Regions from separate parts of the Dactylosporangium sp. CS-033363 genome, predicted to be linked through region 1. Evidence: riboswitches for the same ligand, from Rfam matches in the RefSeq annotation. Region 1 holds a riboswitch; the other holds the start of a gene.
The links. Region 1 has a riboswitch for cyclic di-AMP ahead of ACQPZ4_RS05680 (NlpC/P60 family protein). Riboswitches for the same ligand answer to the same signal wherever they lie in the genome.
Positions count from the first base shown of each region.

Region 1 (7,391 bases):
GCTGGGCAACGAGCCGGAGCCGGAGCAGCTGGCCACGGCGCTCGGGGTGCCCGTCGAGCGGGTGCACGAGCTCATGCGCTGGTCGCAGGACACCGTGTCGCTCGACACCCCCGTGGGTGACGACGGCGACACCAACCTCGGCGACCTGGTCGCGGACTCCGACGCCCCGTCGCCGGAGGACGTGGTCCTGGCCGCGCTGGAGCGTCAGCGCATCGAGGGCCTGCTCAACCACCTCGACGACCGTTCGGCCGGCATCATGCGGGCCCGCTACGGCCTCGAGGACGGCCGCGAGCACTCGCTGACCGAGGTGGCGACCCGGTTCTCGCTCTCCCGCGAGCGCATCCGCCAGCTCGAGATCCAGGCGCTCGGCCGGCTCCGCGAGCTGGCCCGCGCGGAGGGCCTCCAGGCCGCATAACCAACCCCCACAACGACAAGAAGCCCCGGGTCGATGCCGACCCGGGGCTTTCGCATGCACCTGAAGCGTGGCCTAGTACGGGTCGCCGCACACCTTCCACGCGCCGCCTTCCTTCAGCATCTCGAAGGAGTGCTTGGCCTTGCCGCTCTTGAAGGTGACCTCGGCCGAGATCGATGCGGTCTCGGTACCGTTCTGGTTGCTGTAGGAGCCGCCCCAGCTGAAGTCGTGCGCGCTCGGCGGGTTCCGCTGCACATAGGCCTCGAACGTCTCCGGGCCGTACTGCGCCTGCGTGTCGCCGCAGAGCAGGTCGTACGCCGTCTGGGTCTTCCCGCCCTCCAGTGCGGTCAGGAAGTCACCGGCCGCGGCCTTGGGCGCCTTGGTGGACTTGTCGACGATGAAGAACAGCCCGGCCGCGCCGCCGCCGCAACAGAGGACGAGGACGCCGATCGCGCTGAAAAGAATGATCTTCCAGGTTTTGCTCACACGCGCCAGCCTAGGAATCGCGATCAAGCCGCGGTGTACACCACCCGACGCGGATCATGCCCGATGTGCGACCACGAACAGGCGCGGGAAGGGCAGGAGCGTGCCGAACGGCTCACGGGGGTACCGCTGCCGCAGTTCGCTCCTGACGTCGGCGGTGAACTCCTCGAGGTCGCTCCCGGACAGCGCGTCGAGGTAGGGCCGCAGGCCGGTGCCCTTGAACCACTCGAAGACCGGATCGTCGCCCGGCAGCACGTGGAAGTAGGTCGTCTGCCACGCGTCGACGGTGAGTCCGGCTGCGGAGAGTAACCGCACGTACTCCGCCCCGTCGAGCACCGGGCTGGCCGCCCGCGGCCCGGTCGAGCCCGCCGCGCCGGCCAGCAGCGGCGCCCACCGCTCCCGCGCGGCCACGCCGGCCAGGCCCGGGTCGAACGAGGGGACCGGCACCTGGAAGGCGAGCGTCCCGCCGTCGTCGAGGGCGGCCGCCCAGCGCGGCAGGAGCGTCTCGTGGTCGTCGACCCACTGCAGCGAGGCGTTGGCCACGATGACGTCCAGGGAGCCGCGCTGGGGGCGCCACTGGGCCGCGTCGGCGAGCTGGAAGGTGACCTGGGCGGTCCGGTGCTCGTTCGCCGCCGCGATCATCGACGGCGAGGAGTCCAGGCCCAGGACCGCCGCGTCGGGCCAGCGCTCGGCGAGCGTGGCGGTCATCGTGCCGGGGCCGCAGCCCAGGTCGACGACGGCGACCGCGGACGTGGTGGGGATGCGGGCGACGAGCTCGCGGAACGGCCGGGCGCGCTCCTCGGCGAAGCGCTCGTACTGCTGCGGGTCCCAGGAGGCCATGCCCCCAATGATGAAGGCCCGCGGATCGGTCTCGATCCGCGGGCCCTCGGGACGTGCCTGGGGGTCAGCCCTTGACGCGGCCGTACCCGTAGATGCTGTCGACGCTGACCGACGCGTACCGCACCACATCACCGGTGTGCGGCGCATGGATGATCGTGTCGTTGCCGACGTAGATGCCGACGTGGCCGAGGCCGTTGTAGAAGACGAGGTCGCCCGGCGCCAGCGAACTGCGCGGAATGTGGGCCACCTTGCTCCATTGGCTCGCGGCGTTGTGCGGCAGGCTCACGCCCGCGGCCGCCCATGCCGCCATCGTCAGGCCCGAGCAGTCGAACGAGTTGGGACCGCCGGCGCCGTACACGTAGGGCTTGCCGAGCTTGCTCTTGGCGTAGTTCACCGCGGCGCCGGCATTGCCCGAGACGGCGGGCAGGGTGCCCGGGTTGTAGTTCGCGCCGGTGACCTTGGTGCTCCCGGCGTTCTTGGCCTTCTTCTGCAGATCTTCGAGCTTCTTGACGTCGCCCTCGATCTTCTTGCGCTGGTTCTCGAAGTCGGCCTTCTGCGTGTTCTGGGCCGCGATCGTCTGGTCCAGCTGCGTCTTGGCGTTCTTGTAGTCGCTGATGCTCTTCTGCTGCGCCCGCGTGACCTGCTGCAGCATCGTCATCTGGTCCATCAGCGAGCCCGACGACGTGGCGGACAGCATGATGTTGATGTTGCGCATGCTGCCGTTGGTCTTGAAGGCCTCGATGGCGATCTGGGAGACGCCTTCGTTGGCCGCGGTTAGGTTCTTCTCGAGGTCGGCCGCCTTCGCCTGCGAGTCGGCCATGTCGATGTTGAGCTTGTTCCAGTTCTCGATCGTGGCCTCGAGGTCCTTGTTCTGCTTGTCGAGCTGGGCCTCGATCTCGGACAGCGACGGGTCGGCGTGTGCGACCGTGGCGGGTGCGAGCACCGCGAGCGAGATGAACCCGATCGCCAGAGTCCGCAGCACCGACCGGCGGGCACGATGTCCAGTGGACAAGGGAAGACCCTTCTGCACCTACCGCCTACCGGGTTAGCTGACGGGTTCGGGCGGGAAGAGATAGCGCCCTACCGCGGCGTCGCGGATTCACCCCAACGAAGTGGGTCCCCGGTTCGATGTGCGCGCCCGAGGGGTGGGCTCGCACGGCGTCGATTCGGCGGCGCTTGCCCGGCGCCATCCGGGGTGGACGGCGGACTGCCGAGCAGGCCAGCGCCTAACTTAACGTGATCACCGGCCGGGCGGAAGGCGCGCGCCCCGCTCGATATCTAATGTTCCGAATGTCCGGATTACTGCCGGTTGGAGCCTCGTGCCAATCCGTGACTTTGGTGCCGGACGGTTACGAATTCGGGACTTGATTTTGTACAGAGGCACGGTTAAATACACGTAACTTCATACACCGACGGTGCAAATAGTTCCGGGGGTCCGCACGTGCTACGGGTCCAGAACCTCGAAGTGGTCTACGACGATGTGATGCTGGTCTTACGGGGCGTCAGCCTCGCCGTCCCGGAAGGTCGGATCGTCGCCCTGCTCGGGGCGAACGGCGCCGGGAAGACCACCCTGCTGCGGGCGCTGTCCGGGCTGCTCGGCGTGCACGACGGCGCCGTCACCCGGGGTTCGGTGACCCTCGGCGACCGCCCGATCCACCGGCTGCGGCCCGCCGCCGTGGTCCGCCGCGGGATCAGCCAGGTCATGGAGGGCCGGCGCACGTTCGCCGAGCTGACCGTGGAGGAGAACCTGCGCCTCGGCGCGCACACCCGCCGCCGCGGGGTGGCCGAGGCCATGGAGCGCATGTACACGCTGTTCCCGGTGCTCAAGGAGCGGCGCGGCTCGATCGCGGGGTACCTGTCGGGGGGCGAGCAGCAGATGCTCGCGATGGGCCGGGCGCTCATGTCCGACCCGTCCTACCTGCTGCTCGACGAGCCGAGCCTGGGCCTGGCCCCGCGCCTGGTCGAGCAGGTGCGCGACCTGATCGTCGAGATCAACAAGGCCGGGACGGCGGTACTGCTGGTCGAGCAGAACGCGACCATGGCGCTGTCGGTGGCGGAGCACGGGTACGTGCTGGAGAACGGCAAGGTCGTGCTGGACAAGCCGGCCGCCGAGCTGCTCGCCGACGACGACATCCGCGAGTTCTACCTCGGCTCGCACGCCGCCCACTCCTTCCGCGACGTGAAGCACTACAAGCGCCGGAAGCGGTGGCTCTCATGAGCGATGTGCTGCGGTTCTCCGACGTGAAACTCAGCTTCGCGGGCGTCAAGGCGATCGACGGGGTCGACTTCACGGTCGGGGCCGACGAGCTGTTCGCGGTGATCGGGCCCAACGGCGCCGGCAAGACGTCCATCTTCAACGTCATTTCCGGGGTGTACCGCCCGCAGCAGGGCCGCGTCCTGCTCGACGACGTCGACATCACCGGGCTGCGGCCGGACAAGGTGGCCCGGCTGGGCGTCGCGCGGACCTTCCAGAACGTCGAGCTGTTCCGGCAGCTCACCGTCGTCGAGAACCTCATGCTCGGCCGGCACCACCACATGCGCTACGGCACGCTCGCCGCCATCGCCTGGCTCGGCCGGGCCCGGCGCGAGGAGCTTCAGAACCGGGCCCGGGTCGAGGAGATCGTCGACTTCCTCGAGCTGGCCCAGTGGCGCCGGATGCCGGTCGGGCTGCTGCCCTACGGCGTGCAGAAGCGGGTCGAGCTCGGCCGCGCCCTGGCCATGGAGCCGCGGCTGCTGCTGCTCGACGAGCCGGTGGCCGGGATGAACCTCGAGGAGACCGAGGACATGGCGCGGTACATCCTCGACATCCGCGAGGAGCTGGGCATCCCGATGATCCTCGTCGAGCACGACATGGGCCTGGTGATGGACCTCGCCGACCGGGTGCTGGTGGTCGACTTCGGCGTGCCGGTCGCCTGCGGCACGCCCGGCGAGGTCCAGCAGAACCCGGACGTGATCCGCGCCTACCTGGGCGAGACAGGCGTCGCCGAGGGGATGACCGCATGACCATCGCCACGCTGGTGCGCGACCGGGCGCACGACAACCCCGACGCCGTCGCGATGCGGGAGAAGCACCGCGGCATCTGGCGGGAGATCACCTGGCGGCAGTACTGGGACACCGCCCAGTCCGTCGCGCACGCCCTGCGCGGCCTCGGCGTCGGCCCCGGCGACCGGGTCGCGATCCTCTCCGAGAACCGGCCCGAGTGGCTGTTCGCCGACGTCGCCACGGTGGCGCTGCGGGCCGCGACCGTCGGGCTCTACCCGACCAGCCCGGCCGGCGACATCGGCTACCTGCTCGCGCACTCCGGCGCCAAGGTGCTCATCGCCGAGGACCAGGAGCAGGTGGACAAGGCCCTGGCGGTGCTGGGGGACTGCCCGCAGCTCCGGCGGATCGTGTACCTGGATCCCAAGGGCATTCGCAACCGGTACCAACACGAGGCTCTGCTGTCCTTCGACGAGATGCTCGTGGAGGCCAACCACGGCGACCGGCCCGAGCTGGAGCTCGCCGACGAGCCGGAGGACCTGGCGGCGCTCGTCTACACCTCCGGCACGACCGGGCGGCCCAAGGGCGCGATGCTGACGGTGTCCAATGTGGACTTCGCCATCGGCGTGCTGCGCGGCGACGGCGCGCTCACCGACCCGCCGCCGGGCCCGCGCGACTCGGCGCTGTCGTACCTGCCGCTGTGCCACGTGGCCGAGCGCGTGTTCACCGTCTGGCTGGGCGCGGCCAGCGGCGTGGTCGTGCACTTCGGCGAGTCGATCGCCACGGTGCAGGCCGATCTGCGCGAGGTACAGCCGACGATCCTGTTCGGCGTCCCGCGGATCTGGGAGAAGATGCTGGCCGGCGTCACCACGCGGATCGCCGGCGCGTCGCGGCTCAAGCGCGCCAACGGCCGCCTGTGGCTGCGGGTCGCCGACGGCATCGGGGCGACCCTCGCGGCCAACGGCGGGCGGCACACCCTCGGCAGCCGGCTGCGCTACGCCCTGGGCTGGCTGTGCTGCTACCGCGCGCTGCGGGAGCGGATCGGGCTGCGGCACGTGCGCTACGCGGCCAGCGGGGCGGCCCCGGTCGCGCCCGAGGTGCTGCGGTTCTTCATGGGCATCGGGGTGCCGATGCACGAGGTGTACGGCATGACGGAGAACGCCGCCATCGCCACCGGCAACCGGCCGGGGCGCATCCGGCTCGGCACCGTCGGCGAGGCCCAGCCCGGCGTCGAGGTGCGGGTGGCCGACGACGGCGAGATCCAGACCAGGCACGCGGGGACCTTCGCCGGGTATTTCCAGGACCCCGCGGCCACCGCCGAGGCGCTCACCGCCGACGGCTGGCTGCGCACCGGCGACGTCGGCGTGCTGGAGGGCACGTACCTGCGCATCACCGACCGCGCCAAGGACATCATCATCACCGCGGGCGGCAAGAACATCGCGCCCAGCGAGCTGGAGAACGCGCTCAAGGCCTCGCCGTACATCAAGGAGGCGGTGGTCGTCGGCGACCGCCGGGCGTACCTCACCGCGCTGGTCGGCATCGAGCTGGAGACCGTCGGCGACTGGGCCCAGCGCCGCGGCCTGGCCTACACCACCTACCGCGACCTGTCCGGCAAGGCGGAGGTGGTGGCCCTCGTGCGCGGCATCGTCGACGAGGTCAACGCCGGCCGCGCGCCGGTGGAGCAGCTCAAGACGTTCCGGATGCTGCCCAAGGAGCTCGACCACGAGACCGGAGAACTGACCGCCACGCAGAAGGTCCGCCGCGCCGCGGTCGCCGACGCCTTCCGCGCCGAGGTCGACGAGATGTACCGGAGTCCCGCGTGAAGGATCTGCTCGAGAGCGTGCTGCGGGGCATCGGCACCGGGAGCGTGTACGCGCTGCTGGGCCTCGGCTTCGTGATCATCTACAAGGCGACCCGGGTGATCTCCTTCGCCCAGCCGTCGTTCATGCTGGCCGGGGCGGTCCTGGTGACCTACCTCGTCGGCCCGCTCGGCTTCTTCCTCGCCCTCATCGTGGCGGCCGCGGCCACCGGCGGCCTGGCGCTGGGCGTCGAGCGGCTGGCGGTCCGCCCGATGATCGGCCGGCCGGTGTTCACCGTCGCCATCATCACGCTCGGCATCGACGTCGCCGTGCGGGTCGCCGACAACGCCTTCATCGGCCTCGACGTCCGCCACGTCGGCGACCCGTGGGGCCTGAAGGTGTTCAAGCTGCCCGGCGGGATCATCGTCGAGCAGCGGCACGTGGCCATGGTGCTCACCACCGCCGTGCTCATCGCGGGCCTGTTCGCGTTCTTCCGGTACACCCGCACGGGCCTGGCGATGCGGGCCGCCGCCTACGACCAGGAGGCGGCGCTCGCCCAGGGCGTCAGCGTCGGCTCGGTCTTCGCGATGTCGTGGGCCCTGGCCGGGGCCCTCGCGGCGGTGGCCGGCACGTTCGCGGCGGTCGGCGGCAGCGTGAGCGAGTCGCTGTGGCTGGTCGCGCTGACGGCCCTGCCGGTGATCATCCTCGGCGGGCTGGACTCACTGCCCGGCGCGGTCATCGGCGGGATCGTGGTCGGCGTGGTGCAGGAGGTCACCGCGACCTACCAGGGCCACCTCACCTGGCTCGGCGGCAACTTCTCGATCGTGACGCCGTACGTCGTCATGCTGCTCGTCCTGCTGGTGCGCCCCTATGGCCTG
Region 1 is NZ_CP192032.1:1,236,011-1,243,401, forward strand. It holds gene ACQPZ4_RS05665 (sigma-70 family RNA polymerase sigma factor) at 1-415, shown strand, start outside; gene ACQPZ4_RS05670 (Rv0361 family membrane protein) at 488-898, opposite strand; gene ACQPZ4_RS05675 (methyltransferase domain-containing protein) at 953-1,735, opposite strand; gene ACQPZ4_RS05680 (NlpC/P60 family protein) at 1,800-2,717, opposite strand; cyclic di-AMP (ydaO/yuaA leader) riboswitch at 2,755-2,913, opposite strand; gene ACQPZ4_RS05685 (ABC transporter ATP-binding protein) at 3,219-3,953, shown strand; gene ACQPZ4_RS05690 (ABC transporter ATP-binding protein) at 3,950-4,738, shown strand; gene ACQPZ4_RS05695 (AMP-dependent synthetase/ligase) at 4,735-6,537, shown strand; gene ACQPZ4_RS05700 (branched-chain amino acid ABC transporter permease) at 6,534-7,391, shown strand, end outside.

Region 2 (7,391 bases), 1.5 Mb from region 1:
CCTCCGAGTGCCGGTACTGCTTCAGCGTCGCCCGGGTCACCGACTCCGGCACGGTGTGGTCCTTGCCGCTGGCGATGAGCAGCAGCGGCCCGCGGTTCTGGTTGTCGGTGGCCACCTTGGCCGGCGAGTGCGGGTCGAAGTTCGCGGTCGCCGCCTCGAACAGCGGCTTGCCCGGCGCGGGGATCGTCCAGCGCTCGAACAGCTCCTCCGACTCCTGCTCCGAGACCTCGTTGGTGAACGCGAACCGGAACTGCTCCGGGGTCAGCGAGACCGCGCGGTGCCGGTTGGCCGGGTTCTTGAACACCGGGAGGGTGGCGCGGAGGGCCGAGAGGGGCACGGGGAGTACCCCCTTGATCTGGGCGGCGTCGATGGCGATGGCGGCCAGCGCGCGGTCCTGGCCGAGCAGCTTCTGCGCGATCATGCCGCCGAACGAGTGCCCGATCAGGATCGGGGCGCTCGGGAGCCGCTCGATGATGCCGGCGAAATGGGCCACCACGTCGTCGATGCCGTGGTCGCCGATCGCGTCGGGGTTCGCGCGCGAGGCCTCGACCGTCTCGCCGTCGCCGGGCCAGCCGGGGGCCATCGGCTCGTAGCCGGCCTCCCGGAACAGCTGGACCCACGGGTCCCACGAGGTGGCGTGCAGCCAGAGGCCATGGATGAAGAGCACGGGGGTTGTCACAGGAGTTCTCCGCTCGTCGGGCGCCGTCATTGGCACCGTAGGAGCGCTTCCACGGGGTCAGCTAGCGTCAGGTGACTGCATCAGGACGGCGGCCAGCTGGGCGCGGGACGTGATGCCGAGCTTGGGGAACATGCGGTACAGGTGCGAGCTGACCGTCCGGTGCGAGAGGAACAGCCGCTGGCCGATCTCGCGGTTGGACAGGCCCTGCGCGGCGAGCTCGGCGATCTGCGCCTCCTGCGGGGAGAGCCGCTCCCGCGGGTTCGACGTCGGCTGCCACCCGCGCTCGCCGGTCGCGCTCAGCTCCTGGTCGGCCCGCTGGGCCCAGGTCCGCGCGCCGACCGCCTCGAACGTGGCCCGGGCCGCCCGCAGCGGCTCGCGCGACTCGACGACCCGGCGCCGGCGGCGCAGCCAGGAGCCGAACGCGAGCTCGGCCCGCGCCCGGTGCCAGGGCAGCCCGCTGCTGGCGCCGTGCATGGCCGCCTTGAACAGCGGCTCGGCCGACTCGTCGTCGGCGAGCACGGCCCGGGTGTACTCCAGCGCGATGATCGACCCGGTCGCCGGTGAGCCGCCCGCGATCCGCTCGATGCCCGCCAGCAGCGCGCGGCCCTCGTCCCGCCGCCCGGTGCGCACGGCCGCCTCGGCCAGGTAGCCGAGCGTCCAGACCTGCTGAATGCGCTGGTACGCCGGGTCCGTCGGCTCGAACACCCGGCGCATCTCGCCATAGGCCTGCTCGTGCCGGTTCGCGCCGAGCTCGGCGATCCCGCGGGCCAGCTGCACGCCGGCCAGAAGCGAAGAGGCGGCGTTCGGGGTGCGCACCGCCGTGTGCTCGGCCTCCGCCAGCAGGTCGTGCCGGGTGTCCCAGCCCCGCCCGACGCCGTCGATCAGCGCCACCGCGATGCGCGCGGTCGCGGCCCACAGCGACTGCCCGGTCTCGTCGGCCAGCCGCATCGCCTCGTCGGCCGAGCTCGCCGCGTCGAACGTGCCCAGGTAGATCTCGCCCCAGGAGCGGATCGCCAGCGCCTCCGCGAGCAGGCTCATCCGGCCCTGCGCGCGCAGCTCCTGGATCGGCGTGGACAGGAACGCGACCGCGCGGCGGAAGTCGCCGGTGCAGAACGCCGCGATGCCCAGCAGGCCCGCCGCGTCCGGCTGCCCGCCGGCGTCCGCGGGCCAGTGCGCGAGCTGCTCGATCACCGCCGGCCCCTGCTCGAGCGGCTCGGACAGCGCGTTGATGGCCAGCAGCCGCGGGTCGTCGGCGGCCACCCCCAGGTGGTGCGCGGCCAGCACGATCTCGTGGCGCAGCGCCGCGCCCGGGTCGCGCCACCAGACCCGCCGGGCCGCGCCGACCAGCAGCTGCATGGCGAGCTCGACATCCGTGCCCTCGATGGCCTGGCGGGCGAGGTGGACCAGGTGGCGTACCTCGGCCGGCTCGCCCGTGGACCCGTCGTGGAAGACGCCCTCCAGCCAGATCAGCCGCGAGCGGTCGCGCGGGCGCAGCGACACCCCGGCGACCTGGGCCTTGATCTGCTCGACCTGCCCGAACCGGCCCAGCTGGAAGCCGAGCTCGGCCGCGCTGAGCAGCCGGCCGGCCTGGGCCTGCGGGTCGGGGCTGAGCGCGGCCGCCCGCTCCAGCCACGCCACGGCGGAGGCGATCGCGCCGCGGCGCTGGGCGTTGCCGGCCGCCCGCTCCAGCTCGGCCGCGATCCCCTCGTCCCGCCCGGACATGGCCGACGCCCGGTGCCACACCGCGCGGTCCGGGTGGGTCTCCAGGACGCGGGCCAGCGCCTCGTGGGCCTGCTGCCGCGTCGCGGGCGGCATGGCCCGCAGCAGCGCCGATCCGATGAGGGGATGCGCCATCTGGTACCGCTCACCGCTCGCCGTCAGCAGCCCGTTGTCGAAGGCCGGCTGCGCGGCCCCGCGGTCGAGCGGCGCGCCGTGCAGCAGCTGCGCGGCCGCGAGCACGTCCCCGAGGTCGTCGCCGTCGTCGACCGCCGCGACCGTCAGGATGGCGCCCACCGCCGGCCCGAGGTGCTCGGCCCGGGCCGCGAACGCCTGCTCCAGCCGCGTGGTCATCGGCAGGTCGTCGTCGATTTCCGCGTACCGCCCCGGCTCCAGCGCGATCGCGAACTCCCGGAGGGCGAGCGGGTTGCCCCGGGCCTGGTGCAGGACGCGCTCGCGCACCGCGGGCGGCAGGCCGGGCGCCCGGGCGTCGAGCAGCGCGGCCGCCGCGGCCCCGTCGATGCCGCGAAGTTCCACCCACTCGACCGTGTGCGCGTCGGTGAACGGCAGCGGCGCCGGCCGCGAGGTGCACAGCACCACCACCCGCTCGCTCTCGATCCGCCGCGCCACGAAGGCCAGCGCGTCGATCGAGGGCTGGTCCATCCAGTGCAGGTCGTCGAGGCAGACGAGCACCGGTGTACGCCGGGCCAGGTCGACGAGCAGCTCCAGCACCGCGAGGAACGCGAAGAACGGGTTCACCTCGACCGAGTCGCCCATCGCGAAGCAGGCGAGCAGGGCGTCGCGCTGCATGGCCGGAAGCCGGTCGGCCCTCGGCAGCAGCGGGCGCAGGACCTGGTGCAGGCAGGCGAACGGCAGGTGCGTCTCGGACTGGCTGCCGCGCGCGCTGAGCACGGTGAAGCCCTTGCCGCGCGCGTGCTCCACGGCCTCGGCCAGCAGCGCGCTCTTGCCGACGCCGGGCTCGCCGCGCAGGCCGATCGCGCTGCCGCGGTCGTCGACGTCGTCGAGGTGGCCGGAGAGGGAACGCAGCTCGTCGTCACGCCCCAGGAGTCGCACGCCTACGAGCATGCCACCCGGGGATCATCAGTGTCGCGGGGCCGCCGTCGAGGTCATCGGGGCGCCGACCTTGGCGATCAACTGGTGCAGCACGCGGTCGGACTGGTCGTGCGGGACCTGGCAGGTGCCGGCGGCGAGGTGGCCGCCGCCGCCGTACTGCAGCATCACCTGTCCGATGTCCGTGGGCGACGTGCGGTCGAGGATCGACTTGCCCACCGCGAAGACCGTGTTGAGCTTCTGCTTGCCCCAGATCACGTGGATCGAGACGCGGGCTTCGGGGAACAGGGCGTACACCATGAAGCGGTTTCCGGCGTAGATCGTCTCCTCGTCGCGCAGGTCGACCACGACCACGTCGCCGTGCATGGTCGACACCCGCCGCAACTGCTCGACGAACAGGTCCTGCTGCTCCCGGAACAGCTCGGCGCGCTCGGCCACGTCGGGCAGGCCGAGGATCTCCTCGACGTCCTGGTGGTCGATGCAGGCGTCGATGAGCTGCATCATGAGCTGGTAGTTGGAGATCCGGAACTGCCGGAAACGGCCCAGCCCGGTGCGGCTGTCCATGAGGAAGTTCAGCAGCGTCCAGCCCGTCGGCTGCAGGATTTCGGTGATGTCGTACTGCGCCGAATCCGCCCGGTCCACCGCCACCATCAACTCGTCGGAGACGTGCGGGAAGCGCTCGGCCCCGCCGAAGTGGTCATAGATGACCCGGGCCGCCGACGGGGCATCCGCGTCGATGACGTGATTCGTCGCCTGGCCCTGGTTGTTCTTGGCGGCCCGCAGGGTCTCCGAGTGATGGTGGTCGAAGACCATGTGGGCCCCGGGCGCGTACGGCAGGTTGGTGAGAATGTCCGTCGGCCCGACCTCGACCTGGCCGTCCTGCACGTCCTTGGGGTGCACGAACGTGATGTCACCGATGAGGTCGAGATGGCGCAGCAGCACCGCGCAGACCAGTCCGTCGAAGTCGCTGCGGGTCACGAGACGGTACTTCACTGCACATCCCCTAAGCGCGAAACGGCCGGTCGACGGTTTCCCCATCGGCCGGCCGCCCGCGTTTGTGAGGCTTTTTAGAGAATCGAGAGGTGCACGTGGTTCGTGTGATCACTGGAGGGATCACCGGCGACGCCGCTGTAATGGTGCCAGCCGACCGCGGGTGTCCAGATCTCCTTGAACCAGATCACGTACATCACGCCGAGTTGCTGGGCGTTCTTGACGAAGTACGCGGCCAGCGTGCTGCCGTAGACGAAGTCACCGCCTGAGGCGACCCCGCCGAATCCGGACTTCGTCTGCACCGAGAAGTCACACGCGCGCCCCTTGGGGTGCTCGTACGGCCCGCTCGGCCGGAAGCAGGACACGAACCGCTTGAAGCCGTCCTTCTGCGCCTGCTGCATGGCGTGGAGCATGCGCGGGGTGATGCAGCCGGTGGTCGTGGGGTCGTTGACGTTGCACGACTCCTTCGGCAGCCCCCCGCTGGCCGTGCGCGGGACGGCCTCGGCGGTGGGCAGGTTCGCGGAGACGAAGCCCTTGCTCGGCCCGCCGGCCAGCTTCAGGGCGTTCTCCGCGTCCTTCTTCTTCTGTTCCATGGTCTGGACCTGCTGCTGCTGCGCGGCGACCTCGTCCTCGAGGGCCTTCTTCTGCGCGGCCTGGCTCTCCTTGAGCTGCTTGAGCTCGTGCAGCAGGTTGTCGTTGTGGTGGGCGATCTGGTTGATCGACCCGGCCCGCTCGGCGAAGCTGTCCGGGCTGCCCGAGTCCATCAGCGCGGCGAACGTGGTGAGGGGCCCGGTGCGGTACGCCGCGACGGCGATCGCGGCCACCTGCTCCTGGACCGTGGCCAGCTGGGCCTCGGTCTTCTGCAGCTGCGCGGTGAGCTCGCCCTGGCGCTTGACCGAGGCGTCGAACTTCTCCTTGGCCTCGGACCAGGCGCGGGTGCTGTCCTCGAGCACTGAGCCGAGGGTCGGGTTCGCGCTGGAACCCTCGTCGCCGGTGTCCCCGCCCGGCTCGGCCGCGGCGGGCGTGGCGGCGAGCCCCCCGAGCACGAATGCCGCCAGTAGCGCTACGATTACACGCCGGTAGGGATGTCGCGATGACATCTGGTTCGTTGTTCCTTCCGTCGGCCGCCGACCGAGTTAGCTGACGGGTTCGGGACGGAACGACCCCTACCACCCTCCCGGGAGAGGGTTGGATTCACCCCAACGTTACGGTGGGTCCCCGGCTCGCCACGGGTGGCGATTGGGCGGCAGCCACGCCCGGCACCGGGGGCGGTGCCCGCATGGACGTGACCGTGGGTCACTGTACCCAGGGCGCCTCCTTTGCGCACCGCACCGTTTGTGCGGAGATCGCTCGACCTTGGGTTGAGTGACTCACATCACTCCGTTTGGGCCTGCCTCAACGCAACCGTAAATATTCTTCATAAAACGATGACGTTCGCTCTCCTCCGCGTCGCGGGCTGGTCCTATGGGCCGGTCAGACGACGTGCGAAGGAGTTGATCGACGGTGTCGAGAGTGCGGGTGCTGGCCATGCTCGCCGCGGTGACCCTGGTGGGCGGGGTGGTCGCGGTCTTCAACATGCTGCCCGCGTCGGCCGCCTCATGCTCACCCGCGTGGTCCGCAACAGCGGTCTACACCGGGGGCGCCACGGTCTCCCGCAATGGCCACAACTACCTCGCCAAGTGGTGGACCCAGAACGAGGCCCCGCCCGGCAACACCGGCGTGTGGCAGGACCAGGGCTCGTGCGGCGGCTCCTCGCCCCAGCCCCCGACCCAGACGGGTTCCGCGGGCGGCTGCAGCTTCCCGGCGTGGGTCCAGGGCCGCAACTACGTGACGGGCGACATCGTCAAGTTCACGGACGGCAAGTTCTACATCGCCGAGCACGAGAACCCCGGATACAGCCCGGTCATCTCCACTTGGTACTGGGACCCGTACACCTGCTCCGGCTCCGGCTCCGGTGGTGGGACCACGCCTCCGCCCTCCAGCGGCTCCTTCGTGGTGAGCGAGGCGCAGTTCAACCAGATGTTCCCGGGCCGGAACTCGTTCTACACGTACTCGGGCCTGGTGGCGGCGCTCTCGGCGTACCCCGGCTTCGCCAAGACCGGCTCGGACGACCAGCGCAAGCAGGAGGCCGCGGCGTTCCTGGCCAACGTGAACCACGAGACCGGCGGCCTGGTCTACGTCGTGGAGCAGAACACGGCCAACTACCCCCACTACTGCGACACGAGCCAGTCCTACGGCTGCCCGGCCGGCCAGGCGGCGTACTACGGCCGCGGCCCGATCCAGCTGTCGTGGAACTTCAACTACAAGGCCGCGGGCGACGCGCTGGGCATCGACCTGCTGCACAACCCGAACCTGGTCCAGACCGATTCCGCCGTGGCCTGGAAGACCGCCCTCTGGTACTGGAATACCCAGAGCGGCCCGGGCACCATGACCCCGCACAACGCCATGGTCAACGGCGCCGGCTTCGGCGAGACCATCCGCAGCATCAACGGCAGCCTGGAGTGCGGCGGCCGCAACCCGGCCCAGGTCCAGAGCCGCGTGCAGGCTTACCAGCGCTTCGTGGGCATCCTCGGCACCGGCGTGGGGGCAGGCTCGCTGTCCTGCTGATGCTCACCTGTTCGTTTTCCTTGGCGGCGGCCTCCCTGGGGTGTGGGGGGCCGCCGCCGCATGTCGCGGGGAAACACGCGCGAGTTGGCGGGGCGGGACAGGGTACCCTGTTGGGCGCGGGCTGCTAGCTCAATGGCAGAGCTGCGGACTTTTAATCCGTAGGTTCAGGGTTCGAGTCCCTGGCGGCCCACTGGTTCCCTGGAAAGGCGGGGGAGGCTTCGCCTCCACCCGCACCCCCTCACGATCTGCGACTTGAGCGCCGGGCCGCGCGGGGCTGAGCAGCCCGGGCAGATCGCCGATCGAGAGCCCGTCGTCCAGGCAACGCCAA
Region 2 is NZ_CP192032.1:10,823,272-10,830,662, forward strand. It holds gene ACQPZ4_RS49970 (alpha/beta hydrolase) at 1-679, opposite strand, end outside; gene ACQPZ4_RS49975 (ATP-binding protein) at 737-3,469, opposite strand; gene ACQPZ4_RS49980 (exopolyphosphatase) at 3,497-4,459, opposite strand; gene ACQPZ4_RS49985 (coiled-coil domain-containing protein) at 4,534-5,502, opposite strand; cyclic di-AMP (ydaO/yuaA leader) riboswitch at 5,566-5,712, opposite strand; gene ACQPZ4_RS49990 (glycoside hydrolase family 19 protein) at 5,960-7,063, shown strand; tRNA gene ACQPZ4_RS49995 (tRNA-Lys) at 7,182-7,253, shown strand.
Region 2: it holds a riboswitch for cyclic di-AMP, as region 1 does, so the genes downstream of both, ACQPZ4_RS49985 (coiled-coil domain-containing protein) here and ACQPZ4_RS05680 (NlpC/P60 family protein) in region 1, are expected to answer to the same signal.